2 regions of the Duganella paludis genome follow, and region 2 is predicted to be linked to the other one. Evidence: predicted binding sites of a transcription regulator. Region 2 holds the regulator's gene; the other holds the start of a gene.
The links. The regulator NrdR, encoded in region 2, represses ribonucleotide reductase genes. The targets are predictions, from matches to a motif close to CACNANATNTNGTG.
Positions count from the first base shown of each region.

Region 1: ACXZ1M_RS09440 (ribonucleoside-diphosphate reductase subunit alpha) is a predicted target of NrdR. The motif match lies at 1,927-1,940, and genes of this name have one in related genera.

Region 1 covers NZ_CM136922.1:2,094,392-2,108,992, forward strand. Annotated here, with positions in the region: gene ACXZ1M_RS09440 (ribonucleoside-diphosphate reductase subunit alpha) at 1-1,810, opposite strand, end outside; gene ampD (1,6-anhydro-N-acetylmuramyl-L-alanine amidase AmpD) at 2,032-2,628, opposite strand; gene ACXZ1M_RS09450 (sigma-54-dependent transcriptional regulator) at 2,625-4,052, opposite strand; gene ACXZ1M_RS09455 (sensor histidine kinase) at 4,052-5,758, opposite strand; gene ACXZ1M_RS09460 (PP0621 family protein) at 5,770-6,087, opposite strand; gene ACXZ1M_RS09465 (cytochrome C assembly family protein) at 6,084-6,887, opposite strand; gene ACXZ1M_RS09470 (ABC transporter ATP-binding protein) at 6,909-7,706, opposite strand; gene ACXZ1M_RS09475 (ABC transporter permease) at 7,703-8,536, opposite strand; gene ACXZ1M_RS09480 (ABC transporter substrate-binding protein) at 8,536-9,504, opposite strand; gene ffh (signal recognition particle protein) at 9,681-11,048, shown strand; gene ACXZ1M_RS09490 (SWIB/MDM2 domain-containing protein) at 11,228-11,611, shown strand; gene ACXZ1M_RS09495 (lytic transglycosylase domain-containing protein) at 11,761-12,363, opposite strand; gene ACXZ1M_RS09500 (proline--tRNA ligase) at 12,363-14,099, opposite strand; gene ACXZ1M_RS09505 (RNA pyrophosphohydrolase) at 14,302-14,601, shown strand, end outside.
Region 2 covers NZ_CM136922.1:5,094,153-5,108,753, reverse strand. Annotated here, with positions in the region: gene ACXZ1M_RS22555 (transglycosylase SLT domain-containing protein) at 1-39, shown strand, start outside; gene ACXZ1M_RS22550 (hypothetical protein) at 112-771, opposite strand; gene nusB (transcription antitermination factor NusB) at 900-1,370, opposite strand; gene ribH (6,7-dimethyl-8-ribityllumazine synthase) at 1,402-1,890, opposite strand; gene ribBA (bifunctional 3,4-dihydroxy-2-butanone-4-phosphate synthase/GTP cyclohydrolase II) at 1,918-3,030, opposite strand; gene ACXZ1M_RS22530 (hypothetical protein) at 3,163-3,888, opposite strand; gene ACXZ1M_RS22525 (cysteine hydrolase family protein) at 4,020-4,634, shown strand; gene ACXZ1M_RS22520 (c-type cytochrome) at 4,705-5,076, shown strand; gene ACXZ1M_RS22515 (FxDxF family PEP-CTERM protein) at 5,113-5,598, opposite strand; gene ACXZ1M_RS22510 (riboflavin synthase) at 5,705-6,343, opposite strand; gene ribD (bifunctional diaminohydroxyphosphoribosylaminopyrimidine deaminase/5-amino-6-(5-phosphoribosylamino)uracil reductase RibD) at 6,358-7,452, opposite strand; gene ACXZ1M_RS22500 (GspH/FimT family protein) at 7,497-8,183, opposite strand; gene ACXZ1M_RS22495 (type IV pilin protein) at 8,180-8,626, opposite strand; gene ACXZ1M_RS22490 (pilus assembly protein) at 8,623-10,674, opposite strand; gene ACXZ1M_RS22485 (pilus assembly PilX family protein) at 10,671-11,171, opposite strand; gene ACXZ1M_RS22480 (PilW family protein) at 11,175-12,041, opposite strand; gene pilV (type IV pilus modification protein PilV) at 12,038-12,574, opposite strand; gene nrdR (transcriptional regulator NrdR) at 12,668-13,141, opposite strand; gene glyA (serine hydroxymethyltransferase) at 13,241-14,488, opposite strand; ZMP/ZTP riboswitch at 14,585-14,601, opposite strand, start outside.

The sequences.
Region 1 (14,601 bases), 3.0 Mb from region 2:
CCAGGTTGCAGACGGCGATTTCGTCCGGACCGGTGTTCAGCGTGATCTCGGTGCACAGGTTCGAGCTGTGGACCATGCCCACGTGCTGCTGCGGCGAACGGATGTTGCATGGGTCTTTGAACGTGATCCATGGGTGGCCGGTTTCGAACAGCATCGACAGCATCTTGCGCCACAGGTCCAGCGCCTGGATTTTCTTGAACACGCGGATTTCGCCGGCGGCGGCTTTGGCTTCGTAGCCCAGATAGGCTTTTTCGAAGGCTTTGCCGACCAGGTCGTGCAGGTCAGGCGTGTCCGATGGCGAGAACAGGGTCCACTCGCCCTTTTCCATCACGCGCTTCATGAACATGTCCGGAATCCAGTTGGCGGTGTTCATGTCGTGGGTGCGGCGGCGGTCGTCGCCGGTGTTCTTGCGCAGGTCCAGGAACTCTTCGATGTCCATGTGCCAGGTTTCCAGGTAGGCGCAGACCGCGCCCTTGCGCTTGCCGCCCTGGTTGACCGCGACGGCGGTGTCGTTGACCACTTTCAGGAACGGCACCACGCCTTGCGACTTGCCGTTGGTGCCCTTGATGTGGGCGCCCAGGGCGCGCACCGGAGTCCAGTCGTTACCCAGGCCGCCGGCGAATTTCGCCAGCAAGGCGTTTTCCTTGATGGCGTCGTAGATGCCTTCCAGGTCGTCCGACACGGTGGTCAAATAGCACGACGACAGCTGCGAACGCAGGGTGCCCGAGTTGAACAGGGTCGGAGTCGACGACATGAAGTCGAAGCTCGACAGCAGGTTGTAGAACTCGATGGCGCGCGCTTCGCGGTCGCTTTCGTTCAGGGCCAGGCCCATGGCGACGCGCATGTAGAACGCCTGCGGCATTTCGATGCGGGTGTCGCGGATGTGCAGGAAGTAGCGATCGTACAGGGTTTGCAGGCCGATGTAGCCGAACTGCAGGTCGCGGTCGGCGACGATGGCTTTCGACAGGCGGGCCAGGTCGAATTCGCCTAGTTTGACGTCCAGCAGTTCAGCGGCGATACCTTTGGCGATGTACTGCGGGAAGTAGGTCACGTATTCGGCCGCAGCGGCGCCCTGCGCCACTTCCTTGCCGAAGACTTCCTTGCGAATCGTGTGCAGCAGGATGCGAGCGGTCACTTGCGAGTAGGCCGGATCCTTTTCCATCAGCGCGCGGGCAGCCAGGATGGCGGATTTGTGCAGCTCTTCGACCGGCACGCCGTCGTACAGGTTTTTCAGGGTCTCGGCGACGATGGCGTCGGCGTCGACGTGTTTTTCCAGGCCGATGCAAGCGGCGTTGATCAGGCTCGTGACGCGGTTCAGTTCCAGCGGCTTGCGCTCGCCGTTTTCCAGCACGTGGATCTGCGGCGCGGCGATGGTGGAGGTGCCGGCGGCTTCCTTGGCGGCGCGGCGCTCTTCCATTTGCTTGGCGCGGTACAGCACATAGGCGCGGGCCACGTCATGTTCGCCCGAACGCATCAGGGCCAGTTCCACCTGGTCTTGCACGTCTTCGATATGGAAGGTGCCGCCCGATGGCTGACGACGCACCAGGGCGCCGACGACGTTGTTGGTCAGTTCTTCCACCAGCTCGCGGATGCGAGCCGACGCTGCACCTTGGCCGCCGTTCACGGCCAGGAAGGCCTTGGTCATGGCGACTGCAATTTTCGACGGTTCAAACGCGACAACCGCGCCGTTACGGCGGATGATGCGGTAGTCACCGAGGTCGCTCGCTGCCGTTGCAGGGCTGCTGGCGGTGCTCGCAGCGACTGCTGGTACCAGCGCTGGATTGATGGTGATGTCCTGAGTAGATTGCATTTAAGCTCCCCGATAACAGCGTGCAGTCATGGCTGCGCGGCTATGTTTGTGTAAAAAACGGTGTTGAACCGACCTTCAATACTTGCTTGTTACTTAATATTCAGTATCACGAGAACTACTATATCTAGTGATTGGCTAGAACCTATCCACTGATTGTAGTGGTCACACCGTAGCACGGCAAGTGAGAAATTTTGATGATCCAAGCAATTTTGCTCTTGACATTAAGGAAGCCCAATAGGGAAGCCAAGTTCAGCGCTAGCACCTACTAACATTGCCTGTTTCTTAAGCAGTTTTTGATAATATTCCCAATCGAACAATGGTCCCGGGTCGGTTTTCCGGCCCGGCGCGATGTGCTCGTGTCCCCTCACTTCGGTCAGCGGATAGTGCTGCTGTAGCGCGGTTGTCAACTGCGCCAGCGCCGCATATTGCGCCGCTTCGAAGGCCACGAAGTCGCTGCCTTCCAGCTCCACGCCGATAGCAAAATCATTACATTTATCGCGGCCGCAGAAACTGGACGCGCCGGCATGCCAGGCGCGATCGTTAGCGGATACGTATTGAATGATCCTGCCGTCGCGGCGGATAAAAAAGTGGCTGGAGACTTTCAGGCCACGCAGGTCTTCGAACGAGGGGTCAGCATTATAGTCGATCCGGCCGGTGAACAGGTCGGACACGTGCGGACCGCCAAAGCAGCCGGCCGGCAACGAGATGTTGTGGACCACCAGCAGGGTGATGTCGGCCGGTGCGGAACCAGGACGGGCGTCGAAATACGGGCTGTCGTAGCGCAGCGCCTGCGGCAGCCAGCCGTCGAAATCGTTCACGCCTCCGGCTCCTGGATGTTCAGTTTCTGCATCTGGTAGCGCAGCTGGCGGAAGCTGATGCCCAGCAGTTGCGCGGCCTGGGTGCGGTTGAACTGCGTCTGCGCCAGCGCGCGCAGAATGATGTCGCGCTCGATCTGGTTCAGGTAATCGGGCAGGCTGGCCGGCAGGCTGTCGGGAGATTGCGGCGGTTGCGGCGCGGCGGCCAAGGACGGCGCGGCGGCGGCGACGGCCGGCACAGGCTCGCCCATGCGCGCGCCCTTCAGCGCCAGGTCGCCCACTTCGATCACGCCGTCGTCGGCAAACGCCAGCGCGCGTTCGAGGATATTTTCCAGCTCGCGCACATTGCCGGGGAAGGAGTAGCCGCGCAGCGCCTCCAGCACGCCCGCTCCCAGCACCACCTTGTGCTCGAAGGTGCCGAGGCGATCGAGGATGGCGCCGGTCAGCACGCCCAGGTCGTCCAGCCGTTCGCGCAGCGGCGGCAGACTGAGTTCGATCACGTTCAAACGATAGAACAAATCCTGGCGGAAGCTGCCCTGCTCCACGCACTGCGCCAGGTTCTTATGGGTCGCACTAATAATACGCACGTCGACCGGCTCCTCGGCGGTGGCGCCGATCTGGCGCACGCGCCGCTCCTGGATGGCGCGCAGCAGCTTGACCTGCATCGCCAGCGGCAAGTCGGCCACTTCGTCCAGCATCAAGGTGCCGCCGTTGGCCGCCTGGAAGAAGCCTTCGCGTTCGTCGACTGCGCCGGTGAAAGCGCCCTTGCGGTAGCCGAAGAACTCCGCCTCCATCAGCGCTTCCGGAATCGCGCCGCAGTTGACGGCGATGAAGGGCTTGCCGGCGCGCGAACTTTGGGCGTGGATTTCGCGCGCCGCCAGTTCCTTGCCGCTGCCCGATTCACCGTTGATGGCGATCGGCGCCATCGAGCGCGCCAGCCGGGCGATCTGCGCGCGCAGCGCCTGGATCACGGCGGAGTCGCCCTTCAGGCGGCTCGCCGGTTGCGCGGCGCTCGGCGCCTGGCCGGCCGCCGGTCCGGCGTTCAGGCGCAGCGCCGATTGCACCATCACGCGCAACTGGTCCAGCGCCACCGGCTTGGAGATGTAATCGAAAGCGCCGGCCTTGAGCGCGACCACGGCGTTGTCGGCGCTGCCGAAGGCGGTGACCACCGCCACCGGCGTGTTCTTATATGCAGCGGTGATTTCGCGCACCAGTTCCAGGCCAAGACCGTCGGGCAGGCGCATGTCGGTCAGCACGAGTTGGTACTCGCGTTCGGGGGTGGCCAGCAGCGCGCGCGCCTCGCCCAAGGTGGCGGCGCTGTCGACGTCCAGGCCCATTTTGAGCAGGGTCAGTTCCAGCAATTCGCGCAGGTCGGCCTCGTCGTCGACGACGAGCACACGCGGAGCGCGCGGGGAACGAACATTCATCAAGCGGCCTTTCCTTGCTTCTGCCCTGGCGAGGCAAAGGTGATTACGAAGCGCCCGCTCAACGCCGGGCTGCCGTCGGCGCTGTCCTTGTTGTCAAAACGGTATTCATAGTCGAGACGCGCCTCGTTATTCAAACACAATTCACGCGCCAGATACAGTCCCAGTCCCGTGCCCTTGCTGGAGGTGGTGTAAAACGGCTCGAACAAGTGGGCGCGCACCTCGGGAGTGATGCCGGGGCCGTCGTCCTGCACGTGCAGTTCCAGGCGCTCCAGCCGCTGCGCCGTGTCGCTCACCACGTCCAGGCGGATCGAGGACGGACCGCCGCTGGCGTAGCGCACCGCGTTGTTGAGCAAGTTGAGGATCACTTCGCGCAGGTGCAGCGCATCGAAGCGCACCTGCGTGCCCGGCGCCACAGTCAGGCCGAGGATGTCCGGCGCCAGGCTGTGGATCTCGATGAATTCCGCGCGCAGCTCGGCCAGGAAGACATCCAGCGCCAGCGGCCCGCTATGCGCCTGCGCCTTGCGCGACAGTTGCAGGATGTCCTCCACCATGCGGTTCACGCGGGTGACGTTGTCGCCGACGATCTTCAGCAGGCGCTGATGCACCGGGTCGGTCAAATCCTCGGCCAGCAGCGAGTTGGCGTGGCCTATGGCCGACAGCGGATTGCGCACCTCGTGCGCGATGCTGGCGGTGAGCCGGCCCATGGAGGCCAGCTTGAGTTGCTGCGCCTGATTCTCGATGCCGGTCACGTCCTGCAAAAAGATCACGCTGCGCTGCGCGCCCAGTTCATGGGTATCGGCGGCGGCGAAGCGCACTTTCAGGTGCGCGGCCAGGTCGCGGCGCGCGCTCCAGGCGGCGGTCATGCCTTCCAGCGCGGCGTCGTTGAACGGTTTGATGGTGAGGAAAACGGTGGCGCGCGCGGCGTCCTCGCGCCACGCCTGGTAGGCCTGGGCCAGCGGCGCCAACGCCACGGCGGCCGACAATTTGAATTTCAATTCCGGCCCGACCAGGCCGAGCATCTGCTGCGCCGCCGGATTGCCGGCGAAAACCTGGCCCTCCGCATCGACCACCAGGATGCCGTCGCCAATGTTGGCCATCACCAGCCGGTTGACCGCCTGCTGCACATTGATCTCGACGCCGCGCTGGATCGCCAGCTCCTCCTGGCCGATCAACTTGGCGGCCATGCGGTTCACCACCAACACGGCGGCCAGGAAGGCGGCGCCGTACAAGCCGGCCTGCATCACATCGCGGTCGCTATCGGTCAGGAAGATCTGCCAGGTGGTGTCGCCGAGCAGGAACAGCGCCACCAGCGAAGCGCAAAACAGCGACACCGTCAGCGGCGTCAGGATGGCCAGCCCGGCCAGCGGGAACAGATACAGAATCGCCAGGCCGCTGCGCATGCCGCCGCCGGCCAGGTACAACAGGGAGATGATGGTGAGGTCGCAGGCGATCTGCGACAGCAGCTGCAGCACGAAGCGGCGCTGCACATACACGGCCGACAGCGCGAAGCCGATCGACAATCCCAGATAAACCAGGCAGATTTGCAGGTACAGGTACTGGCCCGAGGCGCGCAGGCCGCGGCTGTCGAAACTCAGATAAACCAGCAGCACCAGCGCGATCACCACGCGGGTAGCGTTCAGCGTTTGCAGCGAACGCCAGAAGGTTGCGCGCGCTTCGGCCGACAGGGCTTGCAGGCGCGCGATCACGGCGCGATGGCTTAGGCGGCCGGCAGGGCGGCGTGAGCCGCGCTGCAATAGTCACGGCCGTTGGCCTGCACGGTTTCGCCGGCCGGATAGAACACGCCACAGTGCGCGCATTGCAGCATGACTTCGGCGTCGTTGGCGGCCTGCGCGGCGGCGCGCGCCTTGTAGGTTTGCTGCGACGGCGCTTCGGCCTGCGCCGCCTGCGGACGCTGTTGCTGTTGCTGCTGCTGGAACTGCTGCTGGTAGCGCTTTTGCGCCTGGCGGATCTTGGAGCGGATCGCGAAGATCACCAGGAATATCAACGCCAGCCACATCACAATCTTGGTAATCATGCCCAACCTTTATGCAAAACCACTTCAAAGACAAAACGGCTGCCGACGTAGGCCAGCGCCAGCGTGGCGAAACCGACCAGCGTGAAGCTCAACGCCGTCTTGCCGCGCCAGCCGCGCAGGCGCCGGCCGGCCAGCAGCGCGGCGAACAACACCCACGACAGCAGTGTAAACACCGACTTGTGGTCCCACTTCAGGGCTTGGCCGAACAGCTGTTCCGAGAATACGATGCCCGACAACACCGTCAGGCTGAGTAAAGCAAAGCCGAAGCCTATCATGCGGAACAGAAGTTTTTCCATGGTCAGCAGCGCCGGCAGCTGGTCCAGCGCGCCGGACAGGAAGGATTTGGTGTCGGAGCGCGCATGCAGGCGCGACTCCTGCAACGCCATCAGCACCGCGTGGAAGGCGGCGATGGTCAGCGTGGAATAAGCCATGGTGGCGATGGCGATGTGCCAGCCGAACAGCGGCGACTTGCCCTCCATCGGCACCAGGTTACCGGGGAAGATCAGCTGCAGCGCGGCGGCGACGGCGGCGCTGGGCATGACCAGGCGGCGCAGGCCATCGAGGCTGAAGTTCCGGTTCTCCAGCCAGTAGGCCGCCACCGACACCCACAGCGCCGACGACAGCATGGCGGCGAAGCCGAAGCGCAAGGCGCCGCCGCCGGCGATTTCCGACCACAGGCCAACGCCGTGCAGCAGCCAGGCCGCCAGCGTGACGGCGGAGATCAGCCCGCCGCGCCGCGATGGCAGGCCGGCGCACACTATATACAGCACGATGGCTGCGATAAAAGAATAGATCTGCATCCCCGCAGTTTACACCATCGCTCAATCCACGGCTGCCATGCGCAGTTCGTCATGGTGGTGGCGCTCCTGCTCCTCCATCACCAGCTGCCCCAGCTCGCGCTTGAGGGCATTGAACTCGGCGGCGGCCGGGTCGCGCAGGCGCGGCAGCTCCACCAGGATGTCGCGCTTGACGGTGCCGGGGCGGTAGGTCATCACCACGATGCGGTCGGCCAAGTAGATCGCCTCTTCGATCGAGTGGGTGACGAAGATGATGGTCTTTTTCAGCTCGGACCAGATGCGCAGCAATTCATCCTGCAGGTTGCGGCGCGTGAGCGCGTCGAGCGCGCCGAACGGCTCGTCCATCAGCATGATGGGCGAATCGAGCGCCAGCACGCGGGCGATCGCCACCCGCTGGCGCATGCCGCCCGACAGGTCTTTCGGATAGCGGTTGCGGAAGTCCTGCAGCGACAGCATGTCGAGCAGCTGGTCCACCTTGGCCTTGATCTGCGCCTTGGGCTGGCCCTTGATCTCCAGGCCGAAGGCGATGTTGTCGGCCACCGTCATCCACGGGAACAGCGCGTACTCCTGGAACACCATGCCGCGCTCCGGACCCGGCGCCGTCACCAGCTTGCCGTCGGCGTGGATGGTGCCGGACGACGGCGGCGCGAAGCCGGCCACCGCGTTCAGCAGGGTCGACTTGCCGCAGCCCGATGGCCCGAGCAGGCAGACGAACTGCCCCTGCGGGATCTCCAGGTTGATGTCCTTGAGCGCCACCACCTCGCGTTCGGCGGTCTGGAACACCTTGTTTACCTGCGATACGGCGATATGCGTCGCGCTCATTGGTTCTCCAGGCCGCGATGCCAGCGCAGCAAATGGTTATTCAGCTTGTTCATGCCGACGTCGATGGCCAGGCCGATCAGGCCGATCGAGATCATGCCGGCGATGATCTTGTCGGACCAGAAGTACTCGCGCGCTTCGAGGATGCGGAAACCGAGGCCGTTGTTCACCGCCACCATCTCGGCCACGATCACCACGATGAAGGCGGTGCCGATGCCGATGCGCACGCCGGACAGGATGTAGGGCACGGCCGCCGGCAGCACCACGCGGGTAAACATGGTGTAGCCGGAAGCGCCCAGGTTGCGCGCCGCACGGATATAGATGGCGTCGACCTGGCGCACGCCGGCGATGGTGTTCATCAGCACCGGGAAGAAAGCGCCCAGCGCGATCAGGAACACGGCCGGCGGATTACCGAGCCCGAACCACAGCATCGACAGCGGGATGTAGGCGATCGGCGGAATCGGCCGCACCATCTGCACCAGCACGTTGAACCAGTCGTAGACGCGGGTGCTCATGCCCATGGCCAGGCCGAGCGGCAAGGCCAGCCCGCCGCCGATCAGGAAACCGACCACCACGCGGTACAAGCTGCTGAGCGAATCGGTAATCAGCTCGCCGGAGACGGCCCAATGCAGCCAGCTGCCGGCCGCCGGATCATACGGTTGCAGCGGCAGGAGGTAGGCGATCCACTTCTCCGCCACCGCCAGCGGCGACGGCAGCACCTGTGGATTGACCCAGCCCAGCGTGGCCGCCGCCTGCCACAGCGCCACCACCACGACCGGCAGCACCAGCCCGACGCCGACCTGGCGCCAGGACGAAGACGAGGCGGTCGCCATTATTTAACGCCCAGCGACTTCTTGGCGGCGTCCAGCAGATCGGTCTTGACCCAGTCCTTGGCCACCGGCGGCTTGGCCATACGGCCGACGCCGGTCTTGACCATGACGTCAGTGGTGGTCTGGATGTGCTCGGGCGTGATGTCGTAGCTGTACGGCGAATTGCCGATGGCGTCGTCGAAATCGTCCTTGGTGATCTGGCCCTTGAAGATGACTTCGCGCACATATTTCTCGGCCACCGCCTTGTTCTCGATGAACAGCTTGGTCGACTGCACGAAGCAGTTCATGAATTTTTCCGCCAGCGGACGCTTCTCTTTATAGAACTTCTCGGTCATCACCATGGTGCGCACCGGCTCGCCGATCGGCGTGTCGTAAGGCTTGATGATCTCGGTGCCGAAGCCCTTGTTGATGGCCTGCGAGGATTGCGGCTCGGACTGCATCATGGCGTCGATCTGCTTGCCGAGCAGCGCCTGGTTCAAATCGGCGTAGGCCAGGAACACCAGTTGCACGTCCTTGCCCGGCTGGTCGGAGACGGTCAGGCCGTTCTGCTGCAGCTCGGCCAGCAGCAGCACTTCCTGGATGCCGCCGCGCGTGACGCCGACTTTCTTGCCCTTGAGTTCCTTGACGGATTTGAGTTTCAGGTCGGCGTGGCTGACCAGCTGGGCGCCGCCCTTGGCGAAACCTGCCACCACAAAAATCGGCGCGCCGCCGGCGCGGCCCGAGATGGCGGCTTCGGAAGCGGTGGTGCCGACGTCCAGTTCGCCGGCGATAATCGCCTGCATCACGTCCAGGCCCTTGGCGAACACCCGTTCCTCGACCTTGATGCCGCACTTGGGCGCGATTTCTTTAATATAGGAGACGGCGCCATAGTGAGCGAACTTCAGGTTGCCGAGGCGAACGACCTCTTGCGCCTGGGCGGAACCGAACGTGGCGGTCATGGCTACGGCGGTGCATATCGCTTTCAGTTTCATCCGTCTCTCCTTTGTAGTGGTGGGGAAATCATACCAAGCTGTAAAGCAATTGCCTATCAGCAGATTCCGAACCGTGCCGACGTACCGGATTGGCGGCGGCGGCACGGCCATGCGGTAAAATGGCGCACTTGGTCCGGCCGCGCCGGACGCCACCATCTGCCAACAGGTTCAACAACATGCTAGACAATCTGACTCAACGCCTCGCCAAGGTCGTCAAGACCATGCGCGGCGAGGCCCGCCTGACCGAAGCCAACACCGCCGAAATGCTGCGCGAAGTGCGCATGGCGCTGCTGGAGGCCGACGTCGCCCTGCCGGCCGTGCGCGAATTCATCGCCCGCGTCAAAGAAAAGGCCCTGGGCGAGGAAGTGATTTCCTCGCTCTCGCCTGGCCAGGCGCTGGTGGGCGTGGTGCAGCGCGAGCTGGCCGCCCTGATGGGCGCCGACCTCGGCCCGGAAGCGACCCAGCTGAGCTTTGCCCAGCAGCCGCCGGCCATCATCCTGATGGCGGGTTTGCAAGGTGTGGGTAAAACCACCACCGTCGGCAAGCTGGCCAAGTACCTGAAGGAAGAGAAGAAAAAGAAAGTGCTGACCGTCTCGGCCGACGTCTACCGTCCGGCCGCGATCGCCCAGCTGCAATCGGTGACGGCCCAGGTCGGCGCCGACTTCTTCCCGTCCACCGCGCAGGACAAGCCGGTCGACATCGCGCTGGCCGCGCTGGACTGGGCCAAGAAGCACTACCACGACGTGCTGATCATCGACACCGCCGGCCGTCTCGGCATCGATGAAGAAATGATGAAAGAGATCGCCGCCGTGCACGGCGCGGTCAAGCCGATCGAGACCCTGTTCGTGGTCGACGCCATGCTGGGCCAGGACGCCATCAACACCGCCAAGGCCTTCAACGACGCCCTGCCGCTGACCGGCATCGTGCTGACCAAGCTGGACGGCGACTCGCGCGGCGGCGCCGCGCTGTCGGTGCGTCACATCACCGGCAAGCCGATCAAGTTCGCCGGCGTCTCGGAAAAATTGGACGGCCTGGAAGCCTTCGACCCGCAACGCATGGCCAATCGCGTGCTGGGCATGGGCGACATTCTGGCGCTGGTGGAAGAAGCGCGCAAAGGCGTGGACGCCAAGGCGGCGGCCGACCTGGCGGCCAAGGTCAAGTCGGGCGGCAAGTTCGACATGAACGACTTCAAGGCCCAGCTGGGTCAGATGAAGAAAATGGGCGGCATGGCCAGCCTGGTCGACAAGCTGCCGGCGCAGTTCCAGCAAGCGGCCGGCAACGCCAACATGGACCAGGCCGACAAGCAGGTGCGCCGCATGGTCGGCATCATCGACTCGATGACGGCGGCCGAGCGGGCCAAGCCGGAGCTGATCAAGGCCACCCGCAAGCGCCGCATCGCGGCCGGCGCCGGCGTCCAGGTGCAGGAAGTGAACCGCATGCTGAACCAGTTCGAGCAGATGCAAACCATGATGAAAAAGCTCTCGGGCGGCGGCATGATGAAGATGATGCGCTCGATGAAAGGCATGATGCCGGGCCTGCGCTAAAGCGGTGAAAAGCCGGGTTTACGCCCTTGGACGGTGCGCACGCCCCGGAAACGCGGCCATTACGTCGTGTTTCCGGGAAAAAACGCAAAAAACAGTTGCGTGTGAGTTAAATCCCCACCAATATTAGCCGGTGCGATCAATTGCGCAATTTTCCATGTGTTCGTTAAGGAGGCTCGAATATGGCAACAGCCAAAAAAACCCCAGCAGCACCAGCTAAAAAGGCTGCGGCCAAACCGGCCGCAAAGAAAGCAGCAGCACCAGCAAAAGCAGCAGCCAAACCAGCGGCAGTGAAAAAAGCAGCACCGGCAGCGCGCAAACCGAACGCCGCCTTCATGAAAGCAATGACGCCATCCGCCTCCCTGGCCGCCGTCGTTGGCGCAGCACCTCTGCCGCGCACCGAAGTGACCAAGAAAGTGTGGGATTACATCAAGAAGCTCGACCTGCAAGATCCGGCCAACCGCCGCATGATCAACGCCGACGACAAGCTGAAAGCAGTATTCGGCGGCAAAGCCCAAGTCTCCATGTTCGAAATGACCAAGCTCATTTCCGACCATTTGAAATAAGCTGAAATACGCTGACGAAAAAAAACCGGGATGTTCCCGGTTTTTTTACGTCCAAAATCCGGGGTCAGGTCCTCCATTGCTACACGAGCTGTGCCGTAGGCGTGCCTACGGCACAGCTCGTGTAGCAATGGAGGACCTGACCCCGGATTTTATTTCCAGTTGTTCCAGGCCTTGAGCACGGCGTTGGGGTAGTCGGGCTTGCCGCGGCTGCCGTTGTAGCGGCCCAGCGCAAGGTAGAGGTTGCCCGCTTCCATGTCCAGGTACATGCGCAAAATCGCGCAGCCGTAGCGCAGGTTGGTTTGCATGTCGAACAGGGCGCGGCGGTTGCGGTCGCCGATCACGTTGGTCCAGAACGGCATCACCTGCATGTAGCCGCGCGCGCCGACGATCGATACCGCGTACTTGCGGTAGGCCGATTCCACCTGGATCAGGCCCAGCACCATGCCGGGATCGAGCCCGGCGCGGCGCGATTCGTACCACACGGTGGCGAGGAATTCCTTGCGGGTCTGTTCGTCCGGCAGCTTGCGCTGGAGCCGGTAGGACATGGTGTCCAGCCAGTTCTGGTAGCGCGCCTGCTCGGACGGGTTGCGGAAGCTGGGCGTGGGCGGCGTGGCGTCCTTGATGGCGTTCGACAGCGCCAGCCGCACCGAGTCGGCCAGCGCTTCTTCCTTCTGGTTGCCGGCCGGCGCCAGCGGCGCCGCAACGAGCAGCACCACCATCGCCAGCCAGCGCCGGCACCGCAACAGGCTCATCACTGCGCCATTTTGCCTTTGATGAAGCCGAGGATGTCGGCCACAGGCACGGCGGTCGCTTCGGTGTCGCGGCGGCCCTGGTATTCCAGGTTGCCTTCCTTCAGGCCACGGTCGCCGATCACCACGCGGTGCGGCACGCCGATCAGTTCCCAGTCGGCGAACATCTGGCCCGGACGGGCGCCACGGTCGTCGAGGATGACGTCGATGCCGGCCGCCTGCGCGTCCGCGTACAGCTGCTCGGCCGCTTGCTTGACCGCTTCGCTGCGGTCCATGCCCATCGGGCACAGCACCAGCTCGAACGGCGCCAGCGAGGCCGGCCAGATGATGCCCTTGTCGTCGTAGTTCTGCTCAATGGCGGCGCCCAGGATGCGGGTGATGCCGATGCCGTAGCACCCCATCTGCAGCGGCGCCGGTTTGCCGTTCTCGTCCAGGAAAGTGGCCTTCATGGCTTCCGAATAGGCCGTGCCCAGCTGGAATACGTGGCCGACTTCGATGCCGCGCTCGATCGCCAGCACGCCCTGGCCGTCCGGCGAGGCGTCGCCTTCGACCACGTTGCGCAGGTCCAGCACCAGGTCCGGCTCGGCGCAGTCGCGGCCCCAGTTGGCGCCGCTGTAGTGGTAGCCGGCGTCGTTGGCGCCGCAGACGAAGTCCGCCATGTTGGCGACCGTGCGGTCGGCCACCACGGTGACCTGGGCCTTGGTGCCGATCGGGCCCAGGTAGCCCGGCACGCAACCGTAGACTTCCAGGATCTCGGCTTCGGTCGAGAAGCGGTGCGCGGCCAGGCCCGGCACTTTGCCGACCTTGACTTCGTTCAGTTCGTGGTCGCCACGCAACAACAACATGAAATACTGTTTAGCTGGTTTTCCATCCTGCTCGGTCTCGACGGTCAGCGCCAGGGTCTTGACGGTCTGCGCCAGCGGCAGCTTGAGCTGCTCGGCCACCAGCTCGCACTTGGTGGCGTTCGGCGTCTCGACCTTGGTCAGCGGCTGGGCGGCGGCGGCGCGCTCGGCGTTCACCGGCAGCGCTTCGGCCGCTTCCATATTGGCCGCGTAGTCCGAGCTTGGGCAGTACACCAGCGCGTCCTCGCCGGTGCTGGCGATGACGTGGAATTCGTGCGAGCCGGTGCCGCCGATGGCGCCGTTATCGGCTGCCACCGCACGGAACTTCAAACCGAAACGGTTGAAAATGCGGGTGTAGGCGTCGTACATGATCTTGTACGAGGCCTGCATGCCGGCCAGGTCGCGGTCGAACGAGTACGCATCCTTCATGGTGAACTCGCGGCCGCGCATCAGGCCGAAACGCGGGCGGCGCTCGTCGCGGAATTTGGTCTGGATGTGGTAAAAATTCAACGGAAGTTGACGGTACGATTTAATTTCCGAACGAACAACATCGGTGATCACTTCCTCGGCGGTCGGCTGGAAGGCGAATTCGCGGCCGTGGCGGTCCTTGATGCGCAGCAGTTCGGCGCCCATCTTGTCCCAGCGGCCGGTCTCCTGCCACAGTTCGGCAGGCTGGATCAGGGGCATCAGCAGCTCGATGGCGTTCGATTGGTTCATCTCTTCGCGCACGATGGCTTCCACCTTGCGGATGATTTTCAAGCCCATCGGCATGTAGGTGTAAATGCCCGAACCCAGGCGTTTGATCATGCCGGCGCGCATCATTAACTGATGGCTGACGATCTCGGCATCGGAAGGTGCTTCTTTAAGCGTGGAAATAAAAAAACGTGACGCGCGCATACGGTGAATTCTTTTTAAAAAGAGAGGGTTATAATCAACCTAATTTTAAAGGATTAGCTGGCTGATGCGTCCATACTTTATACAAATGCGTTCAAATCAGGGCCCTCCGGCCGTTTTCGTACCCCGAAAACCGTGCCGGTGTGCCGTTTTGTGGGCAAAAATATAAGACGGGGGCTCAGTCGCAGAAAGTTTGAGGTGCAATATGCTCGATCGGGAGGGGTTTCGCCCCAACGTCGGCATCATCCTGCTAAACGCCCAGAACGAGGTGTGGTGGGGCAAGCGGGTGCGCGAGCACTCATGGCAGTTTCCGCAAGGCGGCATCAAATATGGAGAAACGCCGGAACAGGCGATGTATCGGGAGCTGGAAGAGGAAATCGGTCTGCGTGCCGAGCACGTCAAGATAGTCGGTCGCACCCGCGACTGGCTGCGCTATGAGGTGCCGGACCATTTCATCAAGCGGGAAATCCGCGGCCACTACCGTGGTCAGAAGCAGATCTGGTTC
Region 2 (14,601 bases):
GAGAAGTCGGTGGGCGATACGCAAATCGCCGGCCTGTAATCCCCTCAAACAAGCCACGTGGCATGCGGCGCGCAAGCGCGCTGCAGCACACGTGGTTTTTTTTCGTCCATGTTATCCAGGGCAGGCGCGCACGGTCACCCGCCCGGTGTCGCGGAACGGGTCACGGCCGCCGCTGAAGGCGTTGGAGTCCTTGTAGTAGCAGACCACGCTGCCGCCCGGCAGGCGCCATTTGGTCACGCGGCTGCCGTCCGGCGTCGTGAACTCCCCTATCGCGCCACCTGAACCACCTTTGTAGGCCTTGCCGATGGCAGTTGCCAACGCGGTTTCATCGTTGACATATTTCCTGTCGCGCTGGGTCCAGGCTTCCTTGCGAAGCTGCCGGTCGGCCGCCGCCGCACCTTTGATTGAACTTTGCTTGAGGTCGTCCTGCGGCTTGGCCGGTGCGGCAAACGGATCGGGCGGCAACGTTGCCGGCTCGGCCTCTCGCACCACCTCGGCTATCGGCCCCGGCTCGGGCGTCTGGCTGGGCGCCGGCGGCACTGTGATCGCCTCCGGCCTGGCGCGCGGCGCAGTTGCGCTCTTCGGCGGCGGCTGGCCCGGCTCAGGCCGCCGTAGCGGCTTGAATGGCGTCAGAATGTAGGTAATCGGCTCATGGGGCTCCACCGAGGCCGCCAGCGGCCGCAGGGGCGGTTTCCACGCCATGAATGCCAGCAAGTGAACGCCGCCGATCAGCGCCAGCCAGCCGCGCCGGCGCCAGCCTGGTGTGTGCAATTCGATGATGGAGCCCCAGAATTATCTGAAAAGCAATTCTGACCACCATCCCCCTCCCCGGTCAACCCATAAATAAAAAAAGCCACCGCACGCTACCGTGGGTGGCTTTCAACGATACCGAAAGACGCTTAGCGCTTCTTGTCGGCAGCAACTTCGTCCGGACGCAGCTGGGCGGCCAGTTTGTCCAGCACGCCGTTCACGTACTTGTGGCCGTCGATACCGCCGAACGACTTGGTCAGTTCCACCGCTTCGTTGATGACGACGCGGTATGGAATCTCGTGGTTGTTCTTCAGCTCGTAAGCACCGATCAGCAGCACGGCGTGCTCGATCGGCGACAGCTCGGAGATGCCACGGTCGACCAGCGGCGCAAAACTCTCGCGCAGCTCCACCGAGGAACCGATGGCGCCGTTCAGCAGCACGGTGAAGTGGTCGGCGTCGGCCTTCTCGAAGCCGTGCGCGCCGCGGATGTGGTTGACCACCGTGGAGGCGGATTCGTTATTCAGCAGCCACTGGTACAACCCTTGCAGCGCGAACTCGCGCGCGCGGTGACGCGGCGTGCGGTTCTTGCTGGGGTTGGCGTGCAAAGTCTTCTCGTTCATGGTTCTACCTGTTTTATATAGTGCTTGTTGATTACTCGTCGTCGCCCTGGTCCTGGCTCAGCTCTTCCAGAGCGATGGTCAGGTTGGCCATTTCCACGGCCACGCGCGCGGCGTCGGCGCCTTTGATGGCCATGCGGACTTCGGCCTGCTCGTCGTTCTCGGTGGTCAGGATGGCGTTGGCGATCGGGATGCCATAGTCCAGGCCGATGCGGGTGATGCCCGCGCCCGATTCGTTCGACACCAGTTCGAAGTGGTAGGTTTCGCCACGGATGATGGCGCCCAGCGCGATCAGCGCGTCGAACTGCTGCGACTCGGCCATCTTCTGCAGCACCAGCGGCACTTCCAGCGCGCCCGGCACGGTGACGTGCAGGACGTCCTCGTCGGCCACGCCCAGATGCTTGAGCTCGGCCAGGCAGGCGGACAGCAGGCCGTGGCAGATGTCTTCGTTGAAACGGGCTTGTACCACGCCGATGCGCAGGTCTTCACCGTTCAGGTTGGTTTCGTAGCTTCCTACGGTCATGATGGCCTCTTATATATGTTGGTTGAATTAGTTCGGTTTGGCGACGTAGCCGGTCACTTCCAGGTTGAAGCCCGTCATCGACGGCATCTTGCGCGGGCTGGCCAGCAGCTGCATCTTGCAGACGCCGACTTCGCGCAGGATTTGCGCGCCGATACCGTAGCTACGCAGGTCCATGCTGGCCGCGCGGCCTTTCGGTTTCGATTCTTCCGGCTTGCACAGGGCGTCGAACTGGGTGAAGAACTGCTCGGCGGTTTCCTCGCAGTTCAGCAGCACGATCACGCCGCTGTCGGCGGCCTTGATGGCGGCCATCGACGACGACAGGTTCCACGAGTGGGTGGTCGCTTCCGATTCCAGGATGTCGAGGATGGACACCGGCTGGTGCACGCGCACTAGGGTTTCCTTGCCTTTTTCGATCTCGCCGTGCACCAGCGCCAGGTGCGCCGAGCCGCTCGGCTTGTCGCGGTAGGCGATCATGCGGAAGTCGCCGTGGGACGTCTTCAGGGTGCGCTCGCCGGCTTTTTCAACCAGCGACTCGTTGCGGCTGCGGTAGTGGATCAGGTCGGCGATAGTGCCGATCTTCAGGTTGTGTTCCTTGGCAAATTCCAGCAGGTCCGGCAGGCGGGCCATGCTGCCGTCGTCCTTCATGATCTCGCAGATCACCGAGGCGGGCGTCAGGCCGGCCATGGCGGTCAGGTCGCAACCGGCTTCGGTATGGCCTGCGCGCATCAGCACGCCGCCTTTTTGCGCCTTCAGCGGGAAGATGTGGCCGGGCTGGACGATGTCCGACGGCTGCGCATCCTTGGCCACGGCGACCTGGATGGTCTTGGCGCGGTCGGCGGCCGAAATGCCGGTGGTCACGCCTTCGGCCGCTTCGATCGACACGGTGAAGTTGGTGCCGAAAGCGGTGCCGTTACGGGACGACATCATCGACAGCTCAAGCTGGTCGCAGCGTTCTTCAGTCAGCGTCAGGCAGACCAGGCCACGCGCGTGCTTGACCATGAAATTGATGGCTTCCGGCGTGACGAAGTCCGCCGCGAGCACCAGATCACCTTCGTTTTCCCGGTCTTCTTCATCGACCAGGATCACCATGCGGCCTGCGCGCAGTTCGGCGACGATTTCTTCGGTGCTGGAAATTGACATTTTTAATCCTTCAAGGCTAAGCGAGAGTATTTCATTAACCCGCTATTTTAAAGGATTTACGCCATCCCTACCGCAAAAGCCGCTTTTTCCGCCTTATTCAGCGGCTCGCATGGTGTTCCTGTCAATCTTTTGCTATTGGTTGACCTTGCCGGGCAAGGTCAGCTTACCGGAAGCGACCTTGAACACGTCGACGATGCACAGCAGCGGCGCATGCACACTGGCGTTGACGCGCAGCGCCGAGGTCACGCCGTCGAAGCCGGACGCGGTCACCACGCCGATATCGTCGAACGGCACCTTCACCTCCAGCGTGGTGCCCTTGAAGATCGGACTCCAGCCCGGGCTGTCGAGCAGGATGGGGAAGCCGGGCCAGGTCTTCGGCACGCGCGGCTTGGCCCCTTCTGGAATGTCGACCACCTTCAACGCGCCTTTGCCACACTGCTCGTCCGGCGCCAGCACCACCCAATGCGAGTGCCACAGGTTGCCGTCGTTCTTGGGATCGCCGTCGCCGTTTTCATCGTAAAGCGGCGTGTCGTCGAAGTCGGGGTGCGCGGTCACGGCGAAGGCCAGGATGCCGGCCTTGGGCTCGAAGCCGACCACGGCGGGATCGATGGTGGTCGGCCACACGTAGGAGAACACCGAACTGCCGGCCAGCTTGCCGGTCTTGCTCGGCCGCGTGGCGCCCGCCTTGCCGGACACGGCGATGTGGAAGGTGGCGACATTGCCCTCGGTGGTGATCTTGGTGTGGAAGATGTCGAAGTCCGCCTGGACCGCCTTGCTCTTCCCGGTGGCGATGCCGCCCTCGTGCGCCTGGGCTGCGGCCGCCCACAACAGCAGCGCCGCGCTGAACAGTTTTTTCATGATGTCCTCATCGTGATGGTCGATGCGGCGCATTATCAAATTTACACCGGAAAGTGGCACACCCCGATGGTGGTAGATACCGCGCCCCGCTTCCGGCCTATACTCAAAGCACCTACCGATAAGGAGCCATCATGCCTGCCTATACCGCGTCCAACACCGGCCTGCTGCTGGTCGATCCCTATAACGACTTCATCAGCCAGGGCGGCAAGCTGTGGCCGCTGGTGGAGAAGGTCGCCAAGGAACAGCAACTGCTGGAACACATGAAACAGATCGTCGACCAGGCGCGCGCCGCCGGCATCCAAGTGTTCTACGTGCCGCACCACCGCTCCGAACCGGGCGACTTCAAGAAATGGAAGCACGCCACGCCCTACCAGTTGCGCAGCGCGCAGGCGCAGGTGTTCGCCAAGGACAGCTGGGGCGGCGAATGGCACCCGGACTTCCAGCCCACGCCGGACGATGTGATGATCAAGGAACATTGGGCGCAAAGCGGCTTCGCCAACACCGACCTCGATCAGCAGCTGAAACAGCACGGCGTGCAGCAGGTGATCGTGATCGGGCTACTGGCCAACACTTGCATCGAAGGAACCGGCCGTTTCGCCATGGAACTGGGATATCATGTGACTTTGGTAAGAGACGCCACCGCCGCCTTCACCCACGAAATGCTGCGTGCGGCGCACGAATTCAACGGCCCGACCTATGCCAGCGAAATTCTGACTACTGCGGAACTGCTGGCAGCCATCAACTAAGGAAAGTTGAATCCAGTGGATCCGTACTTGCGTATAAGAAATAAACGCAATGCAGATCCAGGGATACAACATGTTCACCACCACATTTTCGGTCTTGCTGGCAGCCCTGCTGCTGGCCGGGCCGGCGCAGGCACAAAACGGGCAGCAAATCGCGCAAGGGCAGCGCCTCTGGCAAAAACGTTGCTCGGAATGCCACGCCATCGACACCGACGAAACCGGTCCACGCCATCGCGGCGTGTTCGGCCGCCGTGCCGGCAGCATCAAAGGTTACGATTATTCACGCGCGCTGCGCGCCGCCCAGCTGCAGTGGGACGAGAAATCGCTGGATCGCTGGCTCAGCGATCCCGAAAAATTCATCCCCGGCCAGAACATGGACTTCCGGGTAAAGAGCGCGGCTGAGCGGTTGGCGTTGATTGCTTATCTGAAAAGTGTTTCAGACTGATTCAGCGTCCTGCGCGCGCCGCTCACCGTCAATTACTTAGCTCTTGCGGCGACGTTGCGCCAGAGCGCCAACAATGCCAAGGCCTGCCAGGAACATGCCATAAGTGGCAGGTTCCGGTACAGCCGTCAGGTTGGTGATTGCAATCCCGCTGTAACTACCAAAGCCATAATCGACCGCAAACGAAATGAAGCCGGTATAAGGGGTCTTGAACGAATACACGGTTTCTGGCTGAAAGAAACCTGGAGGCAGTTCGTCCTTCCCGAAAGTGGTGGTCACCGTGGCTCCACCTGGCAGGGAGTCACCACTCCAGGTAAACGACACCAAGTCTTTAACATAGCCACCCGCATTTGCGATTTCCCAGAGACTGATGTAATTCGGGGTAATCAGTAAGTTGCCCGGACGACCCTGCGACCCGCTAAACGTACTCAAATCGACTATATGCGTCCCAGGAGCTGCTTGTGCCGCGCCTGTAACCATCAGGCAAAGGCAAAAGAACAGTTTGAAAATTGGGAAGGATTTCATGTTCACACCTTAACAAAATTAATATAAATGAATATAAATATTGTAAGACTTCCCTGGCGACTTGGTAAAGTACTTTTATGTAAGTAAACGCTACAAACGATTCAGGTTACTGAGCGGTAGCAGCTGCCACCGACACCATGCGCTCGACGTAGCGGGCGATCAGGTCGATTTCCAGGTTGACCTTGCTGTCGACCTTGAGGTGCTTGAGCGTGGTCATGGCGATGGTGTGGGGGATCAGGTTGATCGAGAACTGGCACACCAGATCGGCGCCGGCGCCGATGTCGGTCACGCGGTTGACGGTCAGCGAGACGCCGTTGACCACGATCGAGCCCTTGTAGGCCAGGAACTTGGCCAGCTGATGCGGCGCCACCACCACCAGCTCCCACGACTCGCCCACCGGCGCGAACTTGCGCACCACGCCCAGGCCGTCCACGTGGCCGGACACCAGGTGGCCGCCGAGGCGCTCGTTCAGCGTCAAGGCTTTTTCCAGGTTCACTTCGGTCAACGTATCGAGGCCGACGGTGAGATTCAGGCTTTCGCGCGAGACGTCGACGCGGAAGTTGGTGGCGTCCTTCTCCACCACCGTCATGCAGGCGCCGTTGATCGCGATCGAGTCGCCCAGCGCGACGTCGGCCAATGGCAAGCCGCCGGCGTTGATGTCCAGGCGCACGCCTGCGAAAGAGCCGCCTTCGAGCGACTTGACCGATTCAATTTTGCCGATGGCGGCGACGATACCAGTGAACATATTGTGCAATCTTCTTAATGGGTGAATCGTGCAAGGATACGCAAATCTTGGCCGATCTGCTGAACCTCGTGGAATTTCAACTGCTTCTTCTGCGTCAGGTCGGTCAGCGCCGGCAGGGAGAACATGCCTTGCGCTTCGCCGATCAAAGCGGGCGCCAGATACACCAGCAGCTCGTCGACGCAGCCTTCGCGGATCAGCGAGCCATTGAGCTTGCCGCCCGCCTCCACGTGCAGCTCGTTGATCTGGCGGCGGCCCAGCTCGCGCATCAGCGCCGGCAGGTCGACCTTGCCGTAGGCGTTCGGCAGCAGGATGACTTCGTGGCCGGCCGCCTGCAGCGCGGCTTCCTTCTCGGGATTGCCGACGGCGGCGACGATCCATGTGCCGCCTCCCACGAATATCTTGGCGGACAGGTCGATTTCAAGCTTGCTGTCGACCACGATGCGGCGCGGCTGGCGCGGCGTTTCCACGGCGCGCACGTTCAGTTGCGGATCGTCAGCCTTGACGGTGCCGATGCCGGTGAGGATGGCGCAGGCGCGCGCGCGCCAGGCGTGGCCGTCGGCGCGCGCTTCCGGGCCGGTGATCCATTGGCTGGCGCCGTTGTGCAGGGCGGTCATGCCGTCCAGGCTGGCGGCGGTTTTCATGCGCACCCACGGCAGGCCGCGCGTCATGCGCGAGAAGAAGCCGATGTTCAGTTCATAGGCCTGATCGGCCAGCAGGCCGACGCTGGTGTCGATGCCATTGGCGGCCAGCTTGGCCATGCCCTGCCCGGCCACCAGCGGATTGGGGTCCTCCATGGCCGCCACTACGCGGCCGAGGCCGGCGCGCACCAGCGCGTCCGAGCACGGCGGCGTGCGGCCGTGGTGGTTACACGGCTCCAGCGTGACGTAGGCGGTGGCGCCGCGCACGTCGTGGCCGCGCGCCTGCGCGTCTTTCAGCGCCTGGATTTCAGCGTGGTCGCTGCCGGCCTGCTGCGTGACGCCGGCGCCGATCACTACGCCGTCGCGCACGATCACGCAGCCGATGTGCGGGTTGGGCGAGGTGGTGTACAAGCCCTTGGCGGCCCATTCCATCGCCAGCGTCATGCCTTGGAGATCGTTGCTGATGTTCACGGTGTTCCTGCGAGATTAATCTTCGCGTCATTATAAATGCTTGTTCAGTCCGTCGCGCTGCTGCAGTTAGAGGGTTCCACCTTGGGATCGCAGACGCGCACGCGGCCCAACATGTTGATGATGACGTTGCGGGCGTGTTCGCCTTGCGTGAGGGAGAGCGTTCCCCAGCGCGCGGTCAGGCTGTTGTCGGCGCGGCAGGTGCGGCCGGCGGCGTTGTAGGCGATGTAGGTAGGTGCGCCGCCGGAGGTGAAGCGGGAGGTGATGATCACGTCGTCGCGCAGCTTGTCGTGACGGTAGATGAGCGGTTCGCCGGGGTCCGGGCGGCGGTTGCTGTTGGTGTCGACAAAGACGGCCCAACCGCTTTGCCAGTTGGCGCCGGCCGGTTCCAGGGGCGCCATCAGGACTTTGCGTCCGCGCGCCATGGCCTGGGAGCGGGTCAGGTTGATGGCGGCTTGCAGGTCGTTGCCAGCGGCTTGCACGCGCAGGCGCTGCAGCGTTTGCTGAAACGCCGGCGCGGCCACGCCTAGCAGGATGACGGCCAGCACCAGGACGACGAGCAGCTCAATTAGCGTTAGCCCGGCGACGTAGCCGCAGCTCGGGCAGCGGGCGCGGCCGAGGCGATAGGCGCTGCGGGCGCATGATCGCGCGCCCCGCGCGGCGGCGGCCGGGGCCACGGCGGAGGTGATGGCGGAGGGAGCAGTGGCGGAGGCCATATCGATGGACGGGTTCATGGCCAGCATCCCACTGCGGGGCCGCTCGCCAGGCGCAGGCCGGTGCTGGTGAGCGTGAGCATGCGGCAGTCGTCGTCGCGGAACCGGCTGTCCACTAATGCCGTGCCAGGACGCGCGATCACTTGCACGCATTGCGAGATCAACTCGCCATCGCAGGCCTTGCCTTCGATTTCGTAGGCGCTGGTCGGCGCGCTGGCGCCGCTCCACCATTGAAACTGACGCGCCTCCTCATCCCCGCCGCCAGCGGAAAATTCGACGTAGGTGTTGTGCTGCGAGTGAAATCGCTCCTGCTGCATCATCAGCTTCAGCAGCGCGGAATGCGCTTCACCGCGCCGCGTGCGGATGATGTGCTGCTGGTAAGCAGGCGTTGCGTAGGCAGCCAACACGGCAACAATCACCAACGCCACCAGGAGTTCCATGAGGCTGAAGCCGGAGCGTTTCATTTTGTGGCCTCGTGCAGTTCGCGCCAGTTGATGATCTCACGCCAACTGAGGCGGCCGACGCGTCGCGTGGCGCGCATGCTGCCGACAACGGCCACCTGCCCCGCACCGGTCACCTGCACCACCGAATACGTTTTTTCCTGCTTCACGTGGCCCGCCGCATCGCGCTCGCCACGCGTGACGGATTGCGGCAGCAGCGATGGCGCCGGCACATAGCCCGGCACCGGCAAGCTCACGATCACCTCCTGGTTCGGCGTGGCGGTGATGATATTTCCATCCTTCGCCAGTCCAGTGGTGACATTCAGCACGTAGCTGCGGCTGTGCGTGGGACTGCACAAGTCAGCGCCTGGTTGGACGGTGTTGAACAGTACCGCGCCATCGGCCAGCAAGCCGGGCTGCACACTGCGTTCGGCAGGCTGCACAAAGTCCACGTACCAGCCTTTGCTGCCCGGGTCCAAGGGACCATCGCGACTATCGAGAAAGCGTTGCGTCAGTTGGCGGCGGCTGGTGATGGACTCGATTGGCGTTCGCAGGCTGTCGATGATGGCGTAGTAGGACTGCGTGCTTGCGGTGGCGGCGCTGCGGTCGGCCTTCTCGATTAATTTCCCGGTGCCGAACAACACCATGTAGCCGCCCGAGTTGGTATAAGCGAGCAACGGCTGCTGCATGATCGTCTGGCGCCTTCCATTGGCATCGCGCGCCATATACAAGGGCTTGCCGATGGCTTTATCCCACGGCGCACTGCCGCTAAAGTCGAAGCGCCAGAGCGCGCCTTGCAGATCGCCGGCGTAGGCATAGCGTAGCGCGCCGTCGCTGTCATTCACCAGGACTGGCGCGCTTAGCGCATTGGTCAGCGCGGGGTCCGAGACGGGCGTGATGATGCGGTAGTAGTTGCTGTTGCGCTGCCAGTTTTCGTTGTGAGGCTTGTCGAGTGCCAGCAGGAATAAGGCGCCCTTGCCATCACCTCCGTTGTTGACGCCGCTGGCGATGATGGCAAAGTATCGATAAACGTCTTTCCGCACGCGGAGCCTGGCGATTTGCGGGAGCGTGGTGACGTTGCCCATCATGAGATCGTCGCGGTCGGTGAATTCCCACAGTGCGCCGGCGAAGTTTCGAGGATCGGTGACGTCCAGTGCGAAGACGCCTTTCGCGCCGCCGCCCATGGCAGAGAGCAGTATGGTTTTCTTGGTGCCGCCGAAAGGAACTTCCGCCGCGCTGGCCGGCCCGTCGACGTAGGCGCGGTGGGTGTAGGCTGGATTGGTCAGGTGGTGCAGTTGGGCGACCAGCGCGTCCGGCACGTAGGCGAAGAGTTCGATGCCGGTGGTGGCGTCGAAGGCGTGCAGCATGCCGTCGTTGGCGCCGAGGTAGACGGCGGCGCGGTGGTCGGTAGTGCCGACGTAGACAGGCGTGCTGTGGACGGCATCGCCCAGCACGCTGCTGCGGCGACGGAACTGGATGCCTTCCAGCGAGCGGTCGCCGCGCAGATAGGCGAGGCGTTGTTCGCCGGCGAGGTCGTCAAGGTTGAGCAGCGCTTGCTGTGCGGTGGATAAGGCGCTCCAGGTGAACGGGATGGTCGTCAGCGCGCCGCCGGACTGCACGATGGCGGTGTAGATCTGGCGTTGTGCCGGCAGCGGCTCCGGCGGGCGACCGGCGGTGCCGCTCAGGGTTGCGCCGGCATCCCAGGCGAGAGAAGATGTACCGCCTGCGCCTGCCGCACCAGCGGGCAATATATAGCGGGAAAAATGTCCGCCCCAGTCAGCAATGTCCATCGTGGCCTGATACAGGTCGCCCGAGCTCGTTGAAGACGGCGCGCCGGCAAGCGGCGCAGATCGCAACAACGGCGCGCCCTCGGCTGTGCCTGCGAGTCCCTGCGGCGACGGCGAGGGCGCGGGCGGCGCGGGCGGCGGTTGTGGCGTGGGCGCAGCCGGCACGCCGGGGCGACAGGCGGCGGTGATGGGCAAACTGTCCAGCTCAATCAGGGCCGGCTCGGCTTGGGCCTGCATAGCCGCGGTGGCGAATATCCATACGCACCGCCATCTCATTCCGTTCATGGCGCCTCCTCCGGTTTGCTGTACACGCTTTGCAGCACCACCTCCATCTCCGGCGCGGAGGCAAATCCGATTGCAGTCACGCGGTAACAATAATTCGGCGGCGCGCCCGCAGACGCATCGTCACCAGCCTGATGACACACCATCCGCTCAACGATGTAACGCGGCTTCCTGAATGGCGCAAAGTCCGCACCGCTCGTCACCGCACAGGCACCGCCCGACAAATCCACTCGCTGCCAAACCGGTGTTTCCCCACGCGCCGTCCGCTCGTATCTGCCGGCAGCACAATCCTCCGCAAACGGACCGCCGCCGCCCTCGATCTCCCGCTCCGCATTCTTCACGGCATCCTCCGCCATCAGAAACGCCACATCCCGATCGCGCTCGCTGCGCGCAGCCTTCTCGCCCTGCAGACTCAACTGCGCCGCCGACATCCCCAACAGCATCACCATGATCAGCAACACCAGGCTGACCACCAACGCGATTCCCCGTTGCCTGTCCATGATTCAGCCATCCCGATTCCGCAACGCCACCGTCATCCCAAATACCCGCCGCGCCCGCAGCCGCTGCGACGCCGGCAGCTGCCCCTCCACCACGCGCACACCAACATCATCCCCATGCGCCTCGGAATACGCCGGCCCGAACAAGTCGTAACGCCCGTCCACCGTATCGGCCCGCGTGTTGTGTTCCCCATGCAGCAGCAAGGCCAGCTTGATGGAGCACACGCGCTTCCAGCCATCGATCGCCTTCACCGCCGTCGCATTCAGATACGTATTCGGCACGCCATCCATCGGCACATCGCTATCGACGCCATACAGCACCTGAAACGAATCCACACCGCGCACAATCGCATCGGCGCCCCAACCGCCCGCGCTGCGGTACTTGCAGCGCAACTCCGGTACGCCACCCGCATCGAGCGCGACGTAAAAAATGCTCCAGCCCTGCACACCGCCAGCCACGCCGAAGCCCCCGCAGTTCACACTCGAACCATCACCATTCGCCCCGTCGCCGGAACCGGAAAAGCGCAAGGCCAGCACATCGCTGCCGTTGGCCACCGCCGGCAACGGCGCGCTGATGCCATCGCTGCCGCGACTGATGCTGGCCGCATCCAGCCCGTCCACCGAAGCCGTCGCCAGCTCGGGCGGCGCCACATCGCTATCCCAATTGATGTAGGCACCCTGCCGTATCGCCTGCGCCATTACGCGCAAGGCATAGCGGCCGCCATCGCCAAGCCACTGCGATTCGCTGTGATTGCGCGAACCGCCGCCGGACGCGATCAGCAAGCCGCTCGCCAGCAAGCTCACCACCAATCCCAGCGCAATGGCGATCAGGAATTCGGCCAGTCCCCAGCCGTTGCAGCGCGCGCGGCTCACGGCGCCACTCCCACAGCCAAAGCCACGCCGGGCGCATATTCGCCGGCGGCATCCTTGAGCGGGGTGCCATCGGGATTCTTGCCGCGCCAGCCGACCTTCACCACCAGCGGCGAAGCCGCCCCACCCTCGCACGCCCAGCGTAGCTTGCCGCCGCTCCACACACCAGCATCGCGGCAGACCGCCACGCGGCCAGCCGGCATGGACTGGCGTACCATCAGCTTGGCCTCGTACATATCGGCCAGCGCCAACTGCGCCGCCGCGCAGGCATCGCCATGGCACAAGGCAGCCGGCGCGCCTGGCACCGGCTCGGCGTAGGCGTCGTAGTTGAGGGTGAGATAGAGATCGGTCTGCGCCGGGTTGGCGCGCACGCGTTCGGCCAGGGCTGCGGCCATGTGCGTCGCCTGCGACAGCAGCACCGCCTGATGCCGCGCCCGCAGCGCCGCCATTTGCAACGCGACGCCGCCGATGATGCCCAGGGCGAGCACCACCACCGCAATCAGGATTTCCGGCAAGGTATAGCCGCGTGCGCGCATGGCACACCTCCGCAAGTCGGGGAGACTGCGTTAGAAGTTAGCAGCGGCTACAGCAGAGTGTATGAGGTGTATCAATAGTGCGCCAGCAGTATGCTAGCTTTTACGCGGGACTTTACGCTCTTGGCCAACTTCGGCAATCGCGTTCTGGAACTCGGCCAGATCTTCGAAGTTTTTGTAGACGGAGGCAAAGCGGATGTAGGCCACGTTGTCGAGGCGCTTCAGTTCCTGCATCACCAGCTCGCCGATGTAGCCGGTTTCCACTTCGCGCTGACCGCTGGTCAGCAGCTTTTCCTCGATCGAGGCAATGGCGGCGTCCACCGCAGGAGCGGCCACGGGACGCTTGCGCAGGGCCAGCTCCAGACTGCCGCGCAGCTTGGCCGAGGCGTACTCGGTGCGGCTGCCGTTCTTCTTGACCACATATGGCATCACCAGTTCGATGCGTTCATACGTGGTAAATCGTTTATCACATTTACCGCAGCGCCTGCGCCGGCGAATGGCGTCCCCCTCCTCCGATACGCGCGTATCGAGGACCTGGGTATCTTCATGCTGGCAAAACGGACATTTCATAAGCGCTTACTTTAGTGCCGTCGTTCCCGCGCAGGCGGGAACCCATAGAACGCATGCTCGTATGGGTTCCCGGGTTCGCGGGAACGACGTGCGTTGGTATTACTTGGCGTAGACAGGGAACTTGTCAGCCAGAACCTTCACCGCCGCTTTGACGCGCTCGATGGTGGCCGCGTCGTGCGGGTTATCCAGCACGTCGGCGATCAGGTTACCGACTTGTTCCGCTTCCGCTTCCTTGAAACCACGGGTGGTCATCGCCGGCGAGCCCAGACGCACGCCCGAAGTCACGAATGGCTTCTGCGGATCGTTAGGAATACCGTTCTTGTTGGTGGTGATGTGAGCCGAACCCAGGATCGCTTCCGCTTCCTTACCGGTCAGGTTCTTAGGACGCAGGTCCACCAGCATCACGTGCGACTCGGTACCGCCCGACACAATGCGCAAGCCGCGCTTGATCAGGGTCTTGGCCAGCACGTCTGCGTTCTTCACCACTTGCTGCTGGTACTCTTTGAACGCAGGCTGCAGCGCTTCCTGGAAAGCCACGGCTTTACCGGCGATCACATGCATCAGCGGGCCGCCCTGGATGCCAGGGAAGATGGCCGAGTTGATGGCCTTCTCGTGTTCGGCCTTCATCAGGATGATGCCGCCGCGTGGGCCGCGCAGCGATTTGTGCGTGGTCGAGGTGACGAAGTCGGCGTGTGGCACCGGGTTAGGATACAGACCAGCAGCGATCAGACCGGCGTAGTGCGCCATGTCGACCATGAAGTACGCGCCAACAGCTTTGGCAACGGCGGCAAAGCGCTCGAAGTCGATCTTTTTCGAGAACGCCGAAGCGCCGGCGATGATCAGCTTAGGCTTGTGTTCCTTGGCCAGCGCTTCCATGGCGTCGTAGTCGATGTCTTCCGCAGCGGTCAGGCCGTAGGAAACGACGTTGAACCATTTGCCGGACATATTTAGCGGCATGCCGTGGGTCAGGTGGCCGCCTTCGGCCAGCGACATGCCCATGATGGTGTCGCCTGGTTTCAGCACGGCGAAGAACACGCCCTGGTTGGCCTGCGAGCCCGAGTTAGGCTGCACGTTGGCTGCTTCCGCGCCGAACAGTTTTTTAACGCGGTCGATGGCCAGTTGCTCGACGACGTCCACGTACTCGCAGCCACCGTAGTAGCGCTTGCCTGGATAGCCTTCGGCGTATTTGTTGGTCAGTTGCGAACCTTGCGCTTCCATGACGGCTGGCGAGGTGTAGTTCTCCGACGCGATCAGTTCAATGTGATCGTGCTGGCGGGTGTTTTCGTTTTGAATCGCGCCGAACAATTCCGGGTCAACGCTGGCGAGGGTGTGATCTTTTGCGAACATGAAAAAACTCCAATTGGATGAGTAGCTTGTGTTACTGGCAGTTGGATCGAAAGAGAGAAGCCATAGCGGACCGGCAGCCTCTTCGTGCTTTCCATCGAGGGCTGCCCAGGCGA